Regions from separate parts of the Paenibacillus graminis genome, predicted to be linked through region 3. Evidence: predicted binding sites of a transcription regulator. Region 3 holds the regulator's gene; each other region holds the start of a gene.
The links. Region 3 encodes Rex, which represses fermentation and respiration genes when NADH is low (regulators of the CRP and FNR family bind a similar motif). Its sites were predicted from a motif close to TTGTGAAATATTTCACAA; they were not measured.
Positions count from the first base shown of each region.

Region 1: the regulator Rex is predicted to act here: its motif matches at 2,511-2,528, upstream of nirB (nitrite reductase large subunit NirB).
Region 2: the regulator Rex is predicted to act here: its motif matches at 1,916-1,933, upstream of PGRAT_RS12255 (helical membrane plugin domain-containing protein).
Region 4: the regulator Rex is predicted to act here: its motif matches at 2,143-2,160, upstream of qoxA (cytochrome aa3 quinol oxidase subunit II).

Region 1 is NZ_CP009287.1:4,887,979-4,892,551, reverse strand. It holds gene PGRAT_RS21050 (LPXTG cell wall anchor domain-containing protein) at 134-322, opposite strand; gene PGRAT_RS21045 (hypothetical protein) at 343-591, opposite strand; gene ric (iron-sulfur cluster repair di-iron protein) at 813-1,544, shown strand; gene PGRAT_RS21035 (hypothetical protein) at 1,717-2,418, shown strand; gene nirB (nitrite reductase large subunit NirB) at 2,632-4,573, shown strand, end outside.
Region 2 is NZ_CP009287.1:3,003,825-3,008,397, reverse strand. It holds gene PGRAT_RS12260 (NAD(P)/FAD-dependent oxidoreductase) at 214-1,392, opposite strand; gene PGRAT_RS12255 (helical membrane plugin domain-containing protein) at 1,411-1,824, opposite strand; gene PGRAT_RS12250 (nitroreductase family protein) at 2,156-2,773, shown strand; gene PGRAT_RS31585 (hypothetical protein) at 2,912-3,535, opposite strand; gene PGRAT_RS12240 (class I SAM-dependent methyltransferase) at 4,159-4,573, opposite strand, start outside.
Region 3 is NZ_CP009287.1:4,600,293-4,604,865, reverse strand. It holds gene dinG (ATP-dependent DNA helicase DinG) at 1-2,005, shown strand, start outside; gene PGRAT_RS19695 (redox-sensing transcriptional repressor Rex) at 2,567-3,220, shown strand; gene PGRAT_RS19690 (amidohydrolase) at 3,207-4,508, shown strand; gene PGRAT_RS19685 (cell wall elongation regulator TseB-like domain-containing protein) at 4,552-4,573, shown strand, end outside.
Region 4 is NZ_CP009287.1:1,200,964-1,205,536, forward strand. It holds gene qoxB (cytochrome aa3 quinol oxidase subunit I) at 1-976, opposite strand, end outside; gene qoxA (cytochrome aa3 quinol oxidase subunit II) at 1,016-2,035, opposite strand; gene PGRAT_RS05115 (polysaccharide deacetylase family protein) at 2,535-3,671, shown strand; gene PGRAT_RS05120 (TetR/AcrR family transcriptional regulator) at 3,867-4,484, opposite strand.

The DNA.
Region 1 (4,573 bases), 290 kb from region 3:
ACGGATCTCCAGTCCGCATCATAGCCGGGAATTTGAAAAGCTGAAGGAAGAGCGCTGCCGGACGGTAGATGATTCGAACTGGCAGCACTCTCAACTTTGATCACAGGGTTATGTTTGGAACCCAATGGTAATACTATGCTTCATCCCGGTTGTTTCTTCTTCTGATCCAGAACACCGCACCCAGGATGACCAGTCCAACTGCTGTAGAAATCATCAGAACCGCCGGTCCGGTGCCGGTACCCTCAGATGTTTTGCCGGATGGGCCCATCCAGGCGGCGGTAATGACGCATAGCGCGACAAGAATCGCCAGAACCCCACTCAATAAACTTCTGCCATTAGCCGTCAGATTTCCGCTGCCCGGTCCTGCATAGGATCCGTTCCAGATAATCCGTACCAGATAATCCGTACCAGGTAGGAGCCCACCCCAACAAGAAATATAACGTAATTGCTCAGGGGATATTCAAGCCAGTGAATTCCGTAATTTTGCAGCCCCATATCCGCGAGCTGCAAGAAAGCCAGCAGGATAAACGCCTGATTCCCCGCTTTGTGCTTTTTTTGCAATTGTCTTTCATCCAGATTAGTTCTCCCCATGCTCAGCACCCTCCCAAAAAAGTTGATCCAGTGTCTTCCCTAAGGTTAAGCAAATCTCAATACACAGCTTTTGATATTAATTTCCTAAACTATGCTTGAGATCCTGACGTTCATTAAAATTTTTTATATTTAGTGCGTACAATCACAAGCGGCCACCCCAGCCCGCGTTAAGGTAAAAGGGTAAAAGAAACCTAGACCAACAACGTAAGGGAGGGGCCAGCATGACGGCCAAACAATTTAACAATACAGTGACGGAAACCTCCGTCCATTTTTCCGGTGAAGCGATGGTTAGAGATATCGTCCTTCAATTCCCCAAAGCGGCGGATTATTTCAAGGCACAGCGGATTGATTTCTGCTGCGGAGGTGCGAAACCTCTGGCAGAGGCTGCAGCAGAAAAAGGGCTTGATACAGGAGCAGTGCTCCAGGACCTGAACAAGCTGCGGGCCGAACATCCGGTGCTGGAAGAAGATACGGCTTGGAATGAAGCTTCGTCAGAAGAGCTGGTCGAATACATTATCAATAAGCATCACAGATATTTGCGCGAGGAGCTGCCGCTGATTGCCCAGAATGTGACGAAGGTCTTCCGTGTACATGGTGAGGACTCTCCGCACTTGGCGGAAGTGTACCGGCTGTTCCATACACTGCGGGAGGAATTGCTGGAGCATACGGCCAAGGAAGAAGAAAGCGAGTTCCCCAAAATGCTGGCTTATGAAAAGAATCCTACAGAGGACAGCCTGACTGAGCTGCGTGGACTTCTGCGTACGCTGGAAGAGGAGCATGACGGGGCGGGCGATATTTTGCGCGAGCTGCGGAGAGTTACCGGTGACTTCACACCGCCGGAGCATGCCTGCACAACCTACCGTCTAACCTATGCCCGGCTTGAAGAGCTGGAGGGAATGACCTTTGAGCATGTCCATCTGGAGAATAATATCCTGTTCCTGCGCTACCAATAGAATCTTGAGCAGTTTCACAAGTCCCTTAGGGGACTTTTTTTATAGGCATGGCGGCAGGAATATTTGAGAATAGCATCCGTTTACGTTATTCTTAAAAAGACTATGTACATCATCAAGACATGCCTGAGCAGCAGCAGAGACTGAGAGCGGGCGGAAGAAGGCGGTGCCGGAAATGTCCGCGAAATGGGTGTGGCGCATTTGTCTGGGAATATTAGTACTCGGAATATTGGGCGGCTGTTCTTCGGTTCTTGGCGCCCAGAACGAGGGGAACGATGGCGGAGCCGGAAATGCAGGACCTGCGTTTTCGCTGCGTGTCGGTGACAGCGAGCTGGCCGGAAGCTCGGGGGGACAGATAAGCGAGGCCTATAAGGATGGCATGCCGCTTATTGAACTGCTTAAAAAAAGTGGGGTAGCTACATTTGCCGATGACGGGTACAGTCTCTTGACGGTCAACAAAGTATCTCTGAGTCCCGAGTGGATTTGGGAAATACAATTGAACGGCAAAAAAATAATGGATTGGAACAGCAGTGTTGACCGCAGCGACAGCATACTTATTGCGGCAGAACCCGCTGCAGCCGGGTCTGAGCTGCAGCCGGTCATTTTTACCGTGAACGGCGGAAGCGAGCAGCCGGAAATGACTCATTCGTATGTGCTGCCGTATTCCGAGGATTTGTCTGTCCGGGGTGTGCTGAAGGGCAGCGGTATGGTTCAATTGGCCGAGGACAATAAGACAGTGATAAGCATTATGGATTACAAACCGCTCAGCAATGAGGCCTGGAGGCTGAAGGTCAATGGCAAGCAGCTGCTGGACAGTGGAATTGATATGAAGCTTAGACCCCAGGATACCTTGGAGGTAGCGCTTGTGTTGCGTTAGTTGAGGAGTCCAGTGCCAGATTTCTATTGCTCACTTGCTTAGGAATCTGGCATTTTTTTGTCCAAAAGGTTGAATAGTTCACTTGCTGAAATATGTGAAAACCTTCACATTTAATGTGATTGCAATCACAAAGTCTTTTCGAAAATCAACAGTATAATTTCACTATCAGATGTGTTGTGATGAAATGCAGACGGTTTAAGGAGGGGCACAACAATGACAGTGGAGAGAGAAAAGCTAGTACTCATTGGTAACGGCATGGCAGGTGTAGGGACGGTAGAGCAGATTTTGAAGCTCGGCGGCGCTTATGATATTACTGTATTCGGCAGTGAGCCGCACCCCAATTACAATCGGATTATGCTGTCCTACGTGCTTGAAGGAAGTAAAACCATAGAGGAGATCGTGCTGAATGACCGCCAGTGGTATGCGGATCACAATATTACGCTGCACACAGGAACGACCGTGGTCCGAATCGATGAAGCGGCGCGGCAGATTATCACAGATAACGGGATGTCAGTTCCTTATGACAAGGCGATCATTGCTACAGGCTCGAATTCGTTCATTCTTCCTGTGCCGGGCAGCGGCAAAGAAGGGGTAGTGGGCTTCCGCGATATTGCGGATTGCGATGCTATGATTGCGGCAGCCAAGCAATACCGTACGGCGGCAGTGATCGGCGGCGGACTGCTCGGACTGGAAGCAGCCAAAGGACTTGTGAACCTCGGGATGGACGTAACGGTAGTCCACCTTCTGGAAGATCTGATGGAACGGCAGCTGGACCACAATGCTTCCTCGATGCTTCAGGCGGAGCTTGCGCGACAGGGCGTGAAATTTGCTATGGGCAAACAGACGGTTGAACTGACTGGTGATGAGCGTGTGAACGGCCTGCGTTTCAGTGACGGAACGGAGCTGGCAGCGGATTTTGTGGTTATGGCCGTTGGGATTAAGCCCAACACGCTACTGGCCCATGAGAGCGGCATTACGGTTAACCGCGGGATTGTAGTTGATGATTATCTGCAAACCTCGATGCCGGGTGTATATTCTGTTGGCGAATGTACGGAACACAGAGGGACCTGCTACGGACTGGTAGCACCGCTGTTCGAGCAGGGAAGTGTACTCGCGAAGCACCTCTGCGGCGTACCGACTCAGCCTTATGAAGGTTCGGTTGTTGCCACCAAGCTGAAAATCTCCGGAGTGGATGTTTTCTCAGCCGGTGAGTTCACGGAAACCGCTGAGCATACGGTCATCTCGTCCAAAGATGAATGGAAGCGGACCTATAAGAAGATTTTGCTCAAAAACAACACGATTGTCGGAGCAGTTCTGTTCGGTGATGTCACAGAATCGGCCAATCTGCAGAAGCTGGTGAAGCAGGGTGCAGAGATGACCGACGAGATATACAGCGAGGTTATGGGCACCGGCTGCTGCGGCGGAGGCGGAGCGAAGAAAGGCATGTCGGTAGAGACGATGGCGGATGAAGAGATTGTCTGCGGCTGCAACGGCGTGACCAAAAAAGCCATTGTCGATGCCGTAACGGAGAATGGCTTCACGACTGTGGATGAGATCAAGGCCTGCACCGGAGCTACCCGTTCCTGCGGCGGCTGCAAGCCTGTCGTAGAGCAGATCCTGCAGTTTGTCCTCGGAGACAGCTTCCAGCAGAGTGCCAAACAGGGAATCTGCGCCTGCACCACCTTGAGCCGGGACGAAATTGTGGCCGAAATCACCGCGAAAGGCCTGAAAACGACCAAAGAGGTCATGCATGTGCTGGACTGGAAGCAGGCTGAGGGCTGCTCGAAATGCCGTCCGGCCGTGAACTATTATCTCGGTATGCTCTACCCGGATACGCATGAGGATGAGAAGGAATCGCGCTTCGTCAATGAACGGATGAGTGCGAATATTCAGAAGGATGGCACCTTCACGGTTGTGCCGCGCATGTATGGCGGGGTAACAACACCGGAGGATTTGAAGCGGATTGCCGATGTTTCCTTGAAATATGATGTAAAAGTAGTGAAGGTAACCGGAGGACAGCGTCTGGACCTGATTGGAGTCAAAAAAGAGGATGTGCCCAAGGTATGGGAAGAGCTTGATATGCCGTCGGGTTATGCTTACGCGAAATCGCTCCGTACTGTAAAAACCTGTGTAGGTTCCCAGTTCTGCCGGTTTG
Region 2 (4,573 bases), 1.6 Mb from region 3:
ATAGATGTATATTAGCACATTGCCGTGCAAACCCAAGAGGACAAAATGAACATAAATCTCCCCCCTTCCTCTCTCTGCAAGCCCTGTACTTGTCTTATCCACAACGAAGGGAAGATCCTAATCCCCTATACAACCAAAAAACCTCCAAGCAGACCCGGTCCTTATTAACTAAGGGCAGCAGGTCTAGCTTGAAGGCAGAACAGAGCTTCAGTATTAGTAAGCCAGGCTGAACAAGCCTTTGATGTGGGACAAATAACGGATATTGCTCGCTTCCTTCATAAGGGTTGCCGGCAAGCCCTTGAGCGGAGTATTGCTGGCTCCGATAATCGCTACCCCGTCTTTGCGCCCAAGGCTGGCAAGCGTCCCGGAGTTGATTGGGCTGAAAGCTTCGGAGGCTGTGTTAGTCAGATAAGCGTACAGATTATAGCCGATCAGCTCGCCCATCTGCCAGGCAATTTGTGCCGTTGGCGGATATGGCCGTCCATCTGCTGCGAAGACAACAGCACTGTCGCCAGCCACAAAAACATCCGGATGCGAAGTGGACTGCAGGAAGTCATTGACTGTGGCACGGCCGCGGTTCACTTCAAGGCCGGACTCGCCGACCAGAGGATTGCCCTGCACACCGCCGGTCCATACGAAGGTATTGGCAACAATTTGCTGGCCATCCTTCAGATCAATTACATTGCCGGCAACATTCGTAACAGGAAGGCCGGTCAGGAAGGTTACACCGCGGGCAGTCAGGCTCGATACTGCACGCTCGATCAGGTGATCCGGCAGCACCGGAAGGATTTTTGGACCTGCTTCTACCAGCATCAGCTTGATTTCCTGAGGATTCACGCCATAGCGTTTGGTCAGCTTCGGCAGCACATCAGCAATCTCTCCCACCAGCTCGACGCCGGTCAGACCGCCACCGCCAATCAGAATCGCCGCATCGGCAGGATTGTGTGTCTTCGCATACTCACGAATGCGTTCTTCAATATGCGCATGAATTTTTTTGGCATCGGCGGCGGATTTCAGCACCATGCTATACTCTTCAAGTCCCGGAATGCCAAAATAAGCAGTAGTGCTGCCCAGCGCAACAACAAGCGCATCATACGAGATCGCCGTACCGTCAGACAATTGCACCTGCTTGCTGTCTACGGAAAATGATTTGACCTTGGCAATTTTCAGATCAATGTCTTTACCGGCAAAAAGCTTGGTGAGCGGCATGGCTACAGCTTGTTCCGCAACACTTCCTGCCGCCAGACGATGGAGCTCCGTAATAATCTGATGCGTCGGGTATTGATTGACAACCGTAATTTTTGCTTCAGCCTTACTCATATATTTGCGCACGTTAATAGCGCTCAGAAGACCGCCGTAGCCAGCTCCGAGAATAACGATATGTTTTGACATGAAATTTTTCCTCCGCCCTTATTTTTGTGGATTGCGTTCGCCGCTGACCTGCAGGTATGCATTCATGAAACGGAGCATTTTTTGCACCTGCGGGTCCTTGATCATGCGCATCATGCCGAACAGTGTGATATTTTCGCTGCTTTCGTTCGCACGATCCTTGGCTTCGATTACGGTAGCTGCCATCGTTTTTACGGAATCCACTACGGGTTCGGCAAGTTCTTTGATGGCACCTACGGTGTCACTCTTCAGCACCTCATCTGAGGCAACAGTCTGCACAAAATCAAGCGACTTGGTTAATGCACCAACCAGCTGCGTAATCTGGGGGAGCTGTTCCACCAGCGTCGTCAGGGATTCCTGTACCTCAGGCTTCAAGAGCTGATCCAGAAGATCCTCTTTGATAAATGATTTGCTTTGCGTGATTGTTTCTGACATATTGAGTTTCTCCTTTGCATTAGCTTTCTCTCATATAAAAATGAATGTAAAGATTAATCCCTAAATCAATGTGATTATTATAACATTCTTCATGTAATAAATGTCACAATCTTTTTGCCTGTATATCCTTATTTTGTGATTAAAATCACTTCTTTTCTACGGTTTTTGGTTTTTATCTCAATTTCATAAAAAATTTTGTTCTGAGCTACATTTGGTCATTGACTATGCTCAAACACCGTGATATGTTTAGCAAGTAACAAATAGTAAGTATGTTTATTAATATCAGCTATTAATAATTGTTAACCACTACATACATTATGGAGGAATGAACATGAGTACTTTTTCAGAATTGGTTCAAGCACGCAGATCGGCAAATAACTTCGTAGAGGGGATCAAAATCCCCCAAAGTGAACTGGAAGAAATGTTCTCGCTCGCCCGTCTCGCCCCCTCAGCCTACAATTTGCAGCACACTCATTATAAGGTGGTCAGTGATGAAGACCTGAAAGGAAAGATCCGCGAAGCTGCCTATGGCCAGTACAAAATCCATACCGCATCTGCTGTCATTGTCGTGCTTGGAGACAAAAATGCCTATCTGCAGGCATCTGAAATCTACAGCGGGCTCAAAATGCTGGGAGCCATGAGCGAGGATGCTTTTGACCAGACGATTGCAGACATCCATAACGCCTACGCCGGAAAAGACGCCTTTCAGCACGATGAAGCGATCCGCAATGCCTCCCTGTCAGCCATGCAGTTTATGCTGATTGCCAAGGATAAGGGCTGGGATACCTGCCCGATGATTGGTTTCGACGCTCAAGCCGTCAAGGCGGCCCTGAACCTGAGTGATAACATGGTGCCTGTCATGCTGATTACGATCGGCAAAGACAACAAGCACAAGATCAGACCCCGCGGCTACCGCAAGCCGGTGAATGAATTTGTAGAGTTTTTTTGATTGCAGATTAGAAAGAGCCTTCCGGCATTGCGGCCGGGAGGCTCTTTGGGTTTAAATATTGAACAATCCGTAAGCTTCAGGTTCTGCAAAAGGCCGCTGGGTACTGTTAAAAACACCGTCCAGGGCGAGTACGGCGAATCATTTGGCATATTGCAGGAGAGCGATTGCCGCACGTTCCCGCCGGTCCGCATCCCCGCTGTCCAAGGCACACTTCAGCACAGTGAGTGCTTTGGACAGCGTCTCAGCATCTACCAATGCTGCCTTTTCGCTTTCCGGAGTACCGTCCGCAGAGGAGTCTGTAATCCACAGCTCCAGCCTTGCCTCCGGAAGCGGCCCATTGTACTGTAAGACTGCTTCCTCCCCGCCGGTCCACGCTCTCAGCAGCGGATTAAGCGCCGGAGCAGGCACCGTCTTTAGCCAGGTCACTCCCCGCCGGTGGCAGCGCCCGTCTTCAGGCGAATCGAAGGCTTCGGCATAAAAATAATCGCCCAGATCCCCCAAATAAGCCCACTCCCCATCCTCGATCAGCACATAATCCCCATCCTGCATGACATTCACGAACATGTCCAGACTGTCCGCTGCAGCTTCCAGCTCCGTTCCTGCGGTAGTCCCGGCTAGAACCAGACGCGTGCGAATCTCCTTTTTGCCGGCATGCTCCAGATCCCCCACGCCAGTATAGCCGATACACACGTAATTTTCTTCCAGAAACTCCTTCATCCGGTTCACCCCGGGCAGCCCACTCTTAACCCGGAATAGCTTCATTGCTGTCACCCTTTCATTCCTGAAGATAGCTTGCTTCAGCACTTATGTACAGTTAAATTATACACCAAAAAACTAAGGATACGGACGTATAACATCGCTTACATTAGTATAATTCTGAAAACATACCCAAATTTAAAGCATTCGCCTTTTTACGAATCGGCAGAACAGCGGTATAATTTAAGCATCAAGTCAAGGAACCATACACTGCTGAAAGTGAAACGGCGGGAAGGTAAAATCTCTCCGCAAATGAAGCTTTAGCAGATGTACTCCCTGTGCTTGAGACTATATCTTTGATCCTGTTGCTGAAGCTTTCAATCCATCCCGGAACGAAAGGGTATGAGCTTCTTAAAGCTCAAACATTGATCCATGAAGCCAATCGTTAACCAGCGGATGAATTAGAGAAGACTCAAAAGCAGGATAGGCAAATTTACTGCCGCCTCGGACGATTTCTACCCGGCTGAGTACAAGGATAGGATAAGGAGTCTGAGAAGAACATGGGTATAGTATGTACAGCATAACCCCCTATTGTTGATGAACAATCAATAATAGGGGGTTATGTGTGTTGCACTCAACTATTTAATCCGGAAATACAACCGCTATAAAAACTTTTGAGCGCCTGTCGTTCAGACACGCAGCAGTCTCAGCATGGAGTCCGCACCTTTTTGAAATTCATAGGGGACCTGCTGTTCTTCTGCCGTCCAGCCTTGGGCTTGAGCTGCACAGACCAGCCGCTCCAGCTTATGGTATCTGCGGGAGGATAAGTCCACCAGCGGGAAGATGCGAATTTCCGACTTCGTGACCCTCATCAATTCCTGAAGTGTCCTGAGATGAAAATCATAGTCCAGCCGGTCCCCATACATAAACAGAAAATGGGCGGACAGGGTTAGATCAAAAGACCGGTCTGCAAAGGGCAGCAGAGGCAGCTCGACTGGAATATAACGGCTGCTATTTTGCTGCCGGTCCAGCGTACTGGCTGCTAAGGCTGCAGTTCTCGCCTGCTGTAACGCATGTATGGAAGTGAACTCCTTCCACACAAAA
Region 3 (4,573 bases):
CGAGGCGGGTACGGGTACCGGCAAATCCCTGGGTTATCTGCTTCCGGCCATCTACCACAGTGTGCGCTCGGGACAGAAGGTCATGGTGAGCACACATACCATCAACCTTCAGGACCAGCTGCGTGAGCGCGACATCCCCCTTTTGACAAATGTCGTGCCATTTCCGTTTAAAGCTGCGGTCTTCAAGGGGAGAGGACACTATTTGTGTCTGCGCAAGTTTGAACATAAAATAAATAAAAAGGACTTCGCGAGTCCCCGGGAAGAAGCGCTTACTGCAGCGCAGATGATTGTATGGCTGACACAGACCCAGTCAGGTGATGATGAGGAGCTGAATCTGAACGGCCGCGGCGGTGATTTCTGGGAGACTGTGGCCAGTGACACGGATTCTTGTCTGGGACGCTCCTGCCCCTGGTTCCGCAAATGTTATTACCACCGGGCCAAGCACGAAGCCGGAATCGCTGATGTCGTAGTGACCAACCACTCCAAGCTGTTCGCAGACGTCAAGGCCGGCCATCAGCTGCTACCGGCGTATGAGCACCTTATTATTGATGAAGCGCATCATCTGGAGGACATTGCCGGGAAGCATCTGGGCATGCAGATGAAATACTTCACGGTTGCCCATACGCTTACACGCCTCTATAAGGACAGCAAGAGCGGACAGCTGCCCGTTCTGCGCCAGACTCTGCAGTCTTCAGGCAGCGAGCAGGCGGCTGAATGGAGCGGGGTGATCGATAGAATCTACCCGGAACTGCTTACGGTAAAGGAATCTTGGGACGCGCTAAGCGACAAACTGTTTGCATTGCTGCCCGAGCGCAGCGATGCCGCAGCAGGAGAAGCGGGACAGCTGGTTACGCGACTTCTGCCGGGTGTTCAGCCAAAGGGCTGGGAAGAAATAGCTGCGCTGGAGAACACCCTGAACCTGAGCCTGAGCGAAATTATCCGCAAAGGTGACAAGATGCTTAGCGAAATGCGCGAATCGGAGAGCCAGTCTTCCTCGGACAGTCTGGTGACGGATATCGGCGGGCTGTTCAAGGACTTGGCCTCCATCCGCGAGCAGGTGCGGTTTTTCATGAACCTGAACGACGAGAATATCGTCTACTGGATGGAGGGCAGCGGCAATTACCGGGGGAAATCACTGCAGCTGTATGCTGTTCCGGTGGATGTCAGTTCCCAACTCAAGGAGCTGTTTTTCGATAAAAAGAAAAGCATTGTCCTGACCTCAGCCACACTGTCCGTGGATAAGTCCTTTCAATTCATGATTGACAATCTTGGATTGGGCGAGTCCGCAGAACAGGGGCGTCTGATGACAGCGCTGCTGCCGTCGCCGTTTAAGTATCGTGAACAGGCACTTCTGGTTATCCCGCGCGATTTCCCCAGTGTCAAAGGCAGTGTGGGGGATGCCAGGTTTGTCGATAAGCTCGTGCATTCACTGGCGGAGGCTGCAGTGGCGACACAGGGCCGAATGCTGGTGCTGTTCACATCTTATAAAATGCTGCGCCAGGTTTATGATCCTCTGAAGGAGGCGCTTGCCTCACAGGACATCACTGTTCTGGGGCAGGGCGTAGAGGGCGGAAGCCGCAGTAAGCTGATCCGGCGTTTTCAGGATAGTGCCGCTTCCGTGCTGCTGGGGACAAGCAGTTTCTGGGAAGGGGTAGATATTCCCGGTGAGGCGCTGACCTGTCTGGCTATTGTCAGGCTGCCGTTTCAACCGCCGAACCATCCGCTTGCGGAGGCGAAGGCTGAACTGCTGCAGGCACAGAAAAAGAACCCTTTTATGAAGCTGTCGGTACCCCAGGCGGTCATCCGGTTCAAACAGGGCTTCGGCAGGCTGGTTCGCACTGCACAGGACCGGGGGATTGTCATTGTATATGATACCAGGGTTATCGAATCTTATTATGGAAAGTACTTCCTGTACTCGCTTCCTGGACCCAAAATGGAGCATATGCTCACCGATCAGATGGTCCCGCGTATCGCCGAATGGCTTGAAGACGGCAGTGTGTCCTGATTCTGCTATACATTCTAATTTTTATTATTAGAAATTATGATTATTTTCTGTTGCGGATCAGAAATTTTGTTAAGTAGAGATAAATAAAATTTAGCTTTTGAAAAGCCGGGGCTGGTTTATCCAGAAACAACGGCAGAAATGCCGTTGTTGAGGAAGCGGAGGCTGGTTTCTCTAGAAACAACAGCAGAAATGCCGTTATTGGAGTGTAGAAGGCTCGTAATGCCCGGAAATAACAGCAGAAATGCTGCTGTTGATGCGTTGAAGGCTGGTGAGTTCAGAAACAACGGCAGAAATGACGTTGTTGGAGTGCTGAAGGCGAATATGTCTTTGGTTATCACCTATAGTTCGGTCCTCAGGCGTTCTGCTAACGAAAGGGCGCCGGGGGATGGACTATAATTTTGGAGCGCTAACAAACTTAAGATGATGCTTTCGAAGTGAGTTTTGTACGAAGTATTTCAGGAAGTATACGCTAACAAAACTTAAGATGATGCTTTCGGAGTGAGTTTTGTACGAAGCTGATCTAAGAAGCATACGCTAACAAAACTTTTAGGAGGAGAAAATATGAAATCGGACAAAATATCGGAGGCTGTGGTGCGCAGACTGCCTGTGTACCTGCGTTTTCTGAATGATCTTCAGAAGCGTGAAATCTCCACCGTATCTTCACAGGAGCTGGGGCAGAAGCTGGATCTGAATCCGGCGCAAATCCGCAAGGATCTGGCCTATTTCGGCGATTTCGGCCGAAAAGGCATCGGCTATGATGTATCATATCTGATTGAGAAAATCCGCCATATCCTAAAGCTTGACCAGCAGATCAATGTGGCTCTGGTGGGTGCAGGTAATCTTGGACACGCATTATCCAATTACAATGCCTACTTAAAGGACATGATGAAAATCACCGCAGTCTTTGATTCCTATCCGCCCAAGATCGGGCAGAAAATCAACTCACTGACTGTCCAGCCTATGGAAGAGCTGGGGAGCACAATCCGCGAGCAGGGCATTCGCATCGGTATTATTACTGTACCGGACAGTGAAGCGCAAACCGTTGCAGATATTCTGGTGGATTCAGGTATTGAGGCGATCCTCAATTTCGCACCGGTGATTTTGAAGACGCCTGCCAACATCCGGATTCACGCCGCTGATTTTACCACTGATTTGCAGAGTCTGGCCTATTACTTGCATGATGGAAAGGACGAAACGGAAGATGAGCAGCAATAAAACTGTAATTGTAAATGGGCGGTTTCTGGTACCGGGTACGGAGCAGCCGGTGTTAAGCGGTTATATGACCATAGAAAATGATCTCATCACATACATAGGAGAAATTGAACCTGTCATTGAAGAAGGTACCCAGACCATTGACGGCAGCCGTCTGCTGTTCATGCCGGGTCTGGTCAATACCCATGGCCATACAGCAATGTCCCTGTTGCGCGGCTACGGGGATGACATGGTGCTTCAGAACTGGCTGCAGGAAAAAATGTGGCCGATGGAAGAAAAATTCACCGGAGACGATGTCTATTGGGGGACTTCCTTGTCTGTACTGGAAATGCTGAAAGGCGGCACCACCACCTTCCTGGATATGTATGACCACATGGACCGTGTTGCCGAGGTTACCGAGCTGTCCGGCATCCGTGCCGTGCTGATGCGCGGGGTTATTGGCCTCTGTCCGGAGGACGTGCAGAACCATAAATTGGCCGAAGCGGTTGCTTTTGCGCGGAACTGGCACGGGAAAGCGGACGGAAGAATCACAACGATGATTTCACCCCATGCCCCGTACACCTGTCCGCCGGAGTTTTTTGTGAAGTTTGTTCAAGCCGCCCATGATTTGGATCTGCCGATGCATACGCACATGTCGGAAACCCGGCGTGAAGTCGAGCAGAATGCCGAGGATTACGGCCTGCGTCCGGTAGCCCATCTGGAAAAGCTGGGAATGTTCACCCGCCCGTCCCTAGTTGCACATGGTGTTCATTTGACCGATGAAGAGATTGAGATTCTTGCCCGTTACAATGTAGGAGTGTCCCATAATCCAGGCAGCAATCTGAAGCTGGCAAGCGGAGTAGCCCGGGTACCGGAGCTGCTGCGTGCAGGAGTCACAGTATCGCTTGGCACCGACGGCGCGGCGAGCAACAATAATCTCGATATGTTTGAGGAGATGCGTCTAGCTGCCTTGATCCACAAAGGCGTGAGCGGAGATCCGACGGCGGTTCCGGCACCGGAAGCGCTGCTGATGGCGACCGAATACGGCGCACAGTCGATTTTTCTGGACCGGGTCGGCCGGCTTGCTCCGGGAATGAAGGCGGATTTCATTGCGCTGGATATCGACCAGCCGCATTTCCTGCCGCATACGGACCTCCTGTCCCATGCCGTATATTCGGCAAGCGCAAAGGATGTAGCGCATGTCTGGGTGGACGGCAAGCAGGTTGTGAAGCATGGGCAATGCCTGACGCTGGATGAGGAACAAATCCGGCGCAAGGCGCAGGAGACTTTTGAGGGCCTGCTGAAGCGGTAAAAGAGCATGATCGATGAAGCATTTTGAGAAAGGGAGCTGTACTTTGAAGAAAAGAAGAAAATGGC
Region 4 (4,573 bases), 3.4 Mb from region 3:
CCCAGACCAGGAAGGACAGGAGCGAGATAATCAGCATACTGAACACCATGGAGGTGTATCCGTACAGGTTCTTTTTGGAGAAGGTGGCAATAATTTCGCTATAAATACCGAATGCCGGAAGAATAACGATATATACCTCCGGATGGCCCCAAACCCAGAACAGGTTGGCCCAGAGCATATCCATCCCGCCGTTGGCCATCGTGAAGAACTGGGAGCCGAAGAGGCGGTCGAACATCATTAGCGCAAGCGCCACGGTCAGTACCGGGAAGGCGAAGACGATAATTACGTTCGTAATGAGCACGGACCAGGTGAACATCGGCATTTTCATCAGCTTCATGCCTGGAGCGCGCATTTTGAGAATGGTGACGATAAAGTTGACGCCTGTGATCAGAGTTCCGATACCGGAAATCTGCAGCGCCAGGGAGTAATAGTTGTTCCCGACCGTCGGACTGAACTCCAGACTCGCCAGCGGGAAGTAGGCTGACCATCCGGCATCCGGCGATCCGCCGATGACGAAGGAAATGTTAAGCAGCATGGCCCCGAAGAAGAAGAGCCAGAAGCTGACGGCGTTGAGGCGCGGAAAAGCCACGTCTCGGGCACCGATTTGCAGCGGTACAATCACATTCATCAGACCGATGATAAACGGCATGGCCATGAAGAGGATCATGATCAGACCGTGGGTGGTAAAGACCTCATTATAATGCTGCGCATCGAGGAATTTCATTTCAGGCGCTGCCGTCTGCAGACGCATCATCATGGCGTCCACGCCGCCGCGGAACAGCATGAGCAGGGCGGCCAGGATATACATGACGCCGATTTTCTTATGGTCGACCGTAGTCAGCCATTCGCGCCACAGGTAGCCCCATTTTTTGAAATAGGTAAGCCCGACGAGAATCCCGATGGTAGCGAGTGCGATACTGATCATGGCTCCATATATTAAGGGTTCGCCGTGAACCTTAAATTTGTCTAAATCCATTAGGGTGGCTCCTTTCAGGTTGTTTCTTCAAGCCTGTCATTAAGAATTGCTGTCGTGTGTATGTTCATCCACCGGTGAGCTTGGCAGCGGCTGTTCGACTTCCGGATTCGGTTTACTGTCGAACTCCGTCTCGCTGGAAGGCTCAGGTGAAGGATGGATTTCTTTATTGTCCTGATGATCCATATTTCCGTTGTCCATATCCATCTCTTTACCGCCGCCGCTCATATGCTCGCTGTGTTCTCCCGGAGGAGGGCTGAATTCAAGATGGGTGGATGAATAGGTTTTGCGTCCAAGATAATCGGTGGCGAGCAGGCCTTTGAATTCCTTTTCCGTAAGCTTCGGAGCGGTTTCCTTGACCTCTTTTACCCAGTCCTCATAATCTTTGCTGCTCATGACCAGCGCTTCAAACTCCATGTGGGCGAAGCCTTTACCGCTAAAGTTGGCATTTCTGCCCATATAAGAGCCTTCGGTATCTGCGGAAAGGTGAAGCGTTGTGAGCATGTCGCTCATGGCGTACTTTTGTCCGGCAAGCTGCGGAATCCACAGACTGGTAATGGAACCAAAAGAGTACATTCTGAACTCTACCGCCCGGTGAACCGGCATATTCACATAGTTTACAGTTTCAATGCCTTCTTCCGGATAGCTGAAATGCCATTTCCAGTTGGAGGAAGAGGCATAGATAACCAGCGGAGTCTGGTCTTTATACTCTTTGGCCTGATTCTCGACGGCGTTGGTCGTTTTGACCGTCACGACGGACAGGAAGGCCACGATAATGATCGGGATGACGATCCAGATCGTCTCGAGGACCTTATTGCCCTCCTCATGCTCCGGAATGTATCCTTCATTGCTTTTCTTGGCCCGGTATTTCACCAGCACAAAGATATATAAGATGTAGACAACCGCCAGAACACCAAGCATAACCAGAATGGAAAGGATAATGGTGTCAGATAAAGTTCGGGCAGACGGCCCCTTCGGGTTCAGAACGGTGAGTGAACTGCATCCCGGCAGGAGGAGGATGAGGCTGAGAAACAAAGCGTATAACGGTCCCTTTTTTTTCATATAGAACTCCTTCCTTCAATAGTTCTTTTCATTCGCCGATCGTTGCGGGCAAACATTAACCTGTATCTATAGTAAGAACTACTTACCCATAATGCAAAATACATATTTTGTAAAAAAATACACAATAGACCTTAAAAATGTACATTCGGTTAAATATATGTGATCAAATTGTTACAAGAGTCTTAACGTATGATAAAGATCACAGTAACGGTGCGCCTTAAGGTTATTTTAAGAAAGTTCAAATTTTGTTCATGATTTCACAAATGTTACTATTTTCGTCACAATTATTTAAACTGAAAACACCCTGATTTCGCGGTTTTGCTTGCTCTGACAGCACTCGACAGAATATGGTTATTTTCTGAAAAAAATGACGATATGTCATTTCTCACAGCCAAACAGTTACAATTTTTTGTGCTCATGGTTACAATCTCTCAAATTACGTTATATCTATTTATGCTAAAGTAGTAGGTAAATATACATAGATTGGAGATTGTTTCACGTGCCTATCAAAAAAGTAGTGCTCTTATTCATGTCTTTTATTCTTTGCTTCGGCATCCTGCAAATTACAGCAGATGCAGCGGGAGCAAACAAATCTTTGAAGCTTGGAGTGAACGACTCATTAACCGGAATCACAGCTGTTTCGGAAAAAAGCACCTATTATGTCCCACTCCGCGCTTTGGCAACAGAGCTGAAGTGGACCCTCACCGGTCTTCCGGATGGCATTCAGGTGGAAGGCGGGGGGCGCATCCTCCGTCTGCTGGAGAATAATGGGGGAGCCCGGCTTCAGGATGGAACGGTTGCAAAGGCAGACACGTTTCTCCGGGATGGAGCACTGATGGTTCCGCTGAAGATCAGCGCTTACCTAGGATATAGAATATCCTTTGAACCGGATAAATATTTACTGCGGGTCCAGGATGGTTCGGCGGCACTTGATGACACTGCGTTCGTAACCAAGTACAAAAACGAACTGGCACCGCCTGCGCCTGCGGAACCTGCGCAGAATCAGCCGGCGGCCAAACCGGGAAAAACGCTGTATCTGACTTTTGATGACGGCCCGTCTGCTACAACGTCTGAGTTGCTGGACATTCTGAACAAGTATGGGGTCAAGGCTACATTCTTCATGCTTGGACCGAACATGAACCGCTATCCATCCCAGGTTAAGCGGATTGTGGAAGAGGGGAACGGGCTGGGACTGCACGGCATGACCCACCGCAAAGAGAAATTCTATGCTTCTGCCTCTGCTGCGCTGGCTGAAATGAACAGGGACAACGATGTACTGCGGAAGATCACCGGCACCGGCACAACCCTGATCCGTCCCCCATATGGCAGCAAGCCATATTTCACTAAGACCTTCAGGGATAAAGTGCTGGGTCAAGGCTACCACCTGTGGGACTGGAACGTGGATTCCGATGACTGGAAATATAAAGAGGACAGTGTTACCATCTACAACACCGTAATGGGCCAGGTTCATAAGCTGCAGAAGTCCAAAACCAATCCCGTTATTCTGATGCATGACCAGAAAGCAACACTTAAGGTGCTGCCGCGCCTGCTGGAAACATTGAAGAAAGAAGGCTACACCTTCGAGATTGTCACGAAGGACATCGAGCCGGTAAATTTCTGGAAGGACAAACGTTAACGATTGTCAGGATATCAAAAGAGCAAGCTGCGAGGTGAGACCCTCGCTGCTTGCTCTTTTTGCGGTTTAAAATTAGTTGATTTATGAGGTGATTGCACTTCATGCAATAGAGTATTTATTGTTGTGCGTCGGATCGCATTCTGTTATGAGAACTTCTGCTGCAGAAAGTGCAACAGAATGTGCGCCTGAGCAAAGTCATTTGTACAAATAACTAACAATCATATGTACCAGCTCGGATTTCAGCCGTTCAGTTGCGATACGCTGCTGGGAGAAAGAGATAACGTCAACGATGGCGCTTACCGTTTCGAACACGATCACGGAAGCGGCCTCCATGTCTTCAGTTTTTAGCTCATCCTGTCCCATCTGCAGATACTCAAGTGTTCTGATGCGGCCTGCTTCATACTGTGCATCCATTAACTGCTTAATCTCCTCATCGCTATGGTACATGATGGTCAGCTCTCGATGGTAGCCTATAAAGGCCTCATGGGAGATCAGGAGGGTGTCGACCAGATGCATGATCAGCTCGGAGCGGTCGATGGTTAAGAAGTTGATCTCTGACATCGAAGCGTCGATCCGGGCTAGAAGATCTGCACCATAGTTCTTCAGCACTTCAATGAAAACGGCTCTTTTATCTACAAAATAGGAATAGAAGCTGCCAGTCGATACTCCGGCCGCCGCTGCGATTTGCTTGGTGTTGGTCTGATGGAAGCCCTTGTCCGAGAACTGCTTCATGGCTGCTTGGACAATAGCCTCCTTGGTCCGGATACTGCGTTCCTGCCGTGGTGTTCTGATCTTGTCTTCCATATCACTCATGTCAGATTGCTCCCCCTTGTAGTACTGATTGTAGAGGAGGGAATTCAGGCTGTCAATAAAAGTTGAACTTGATTTCATATTTAATCATT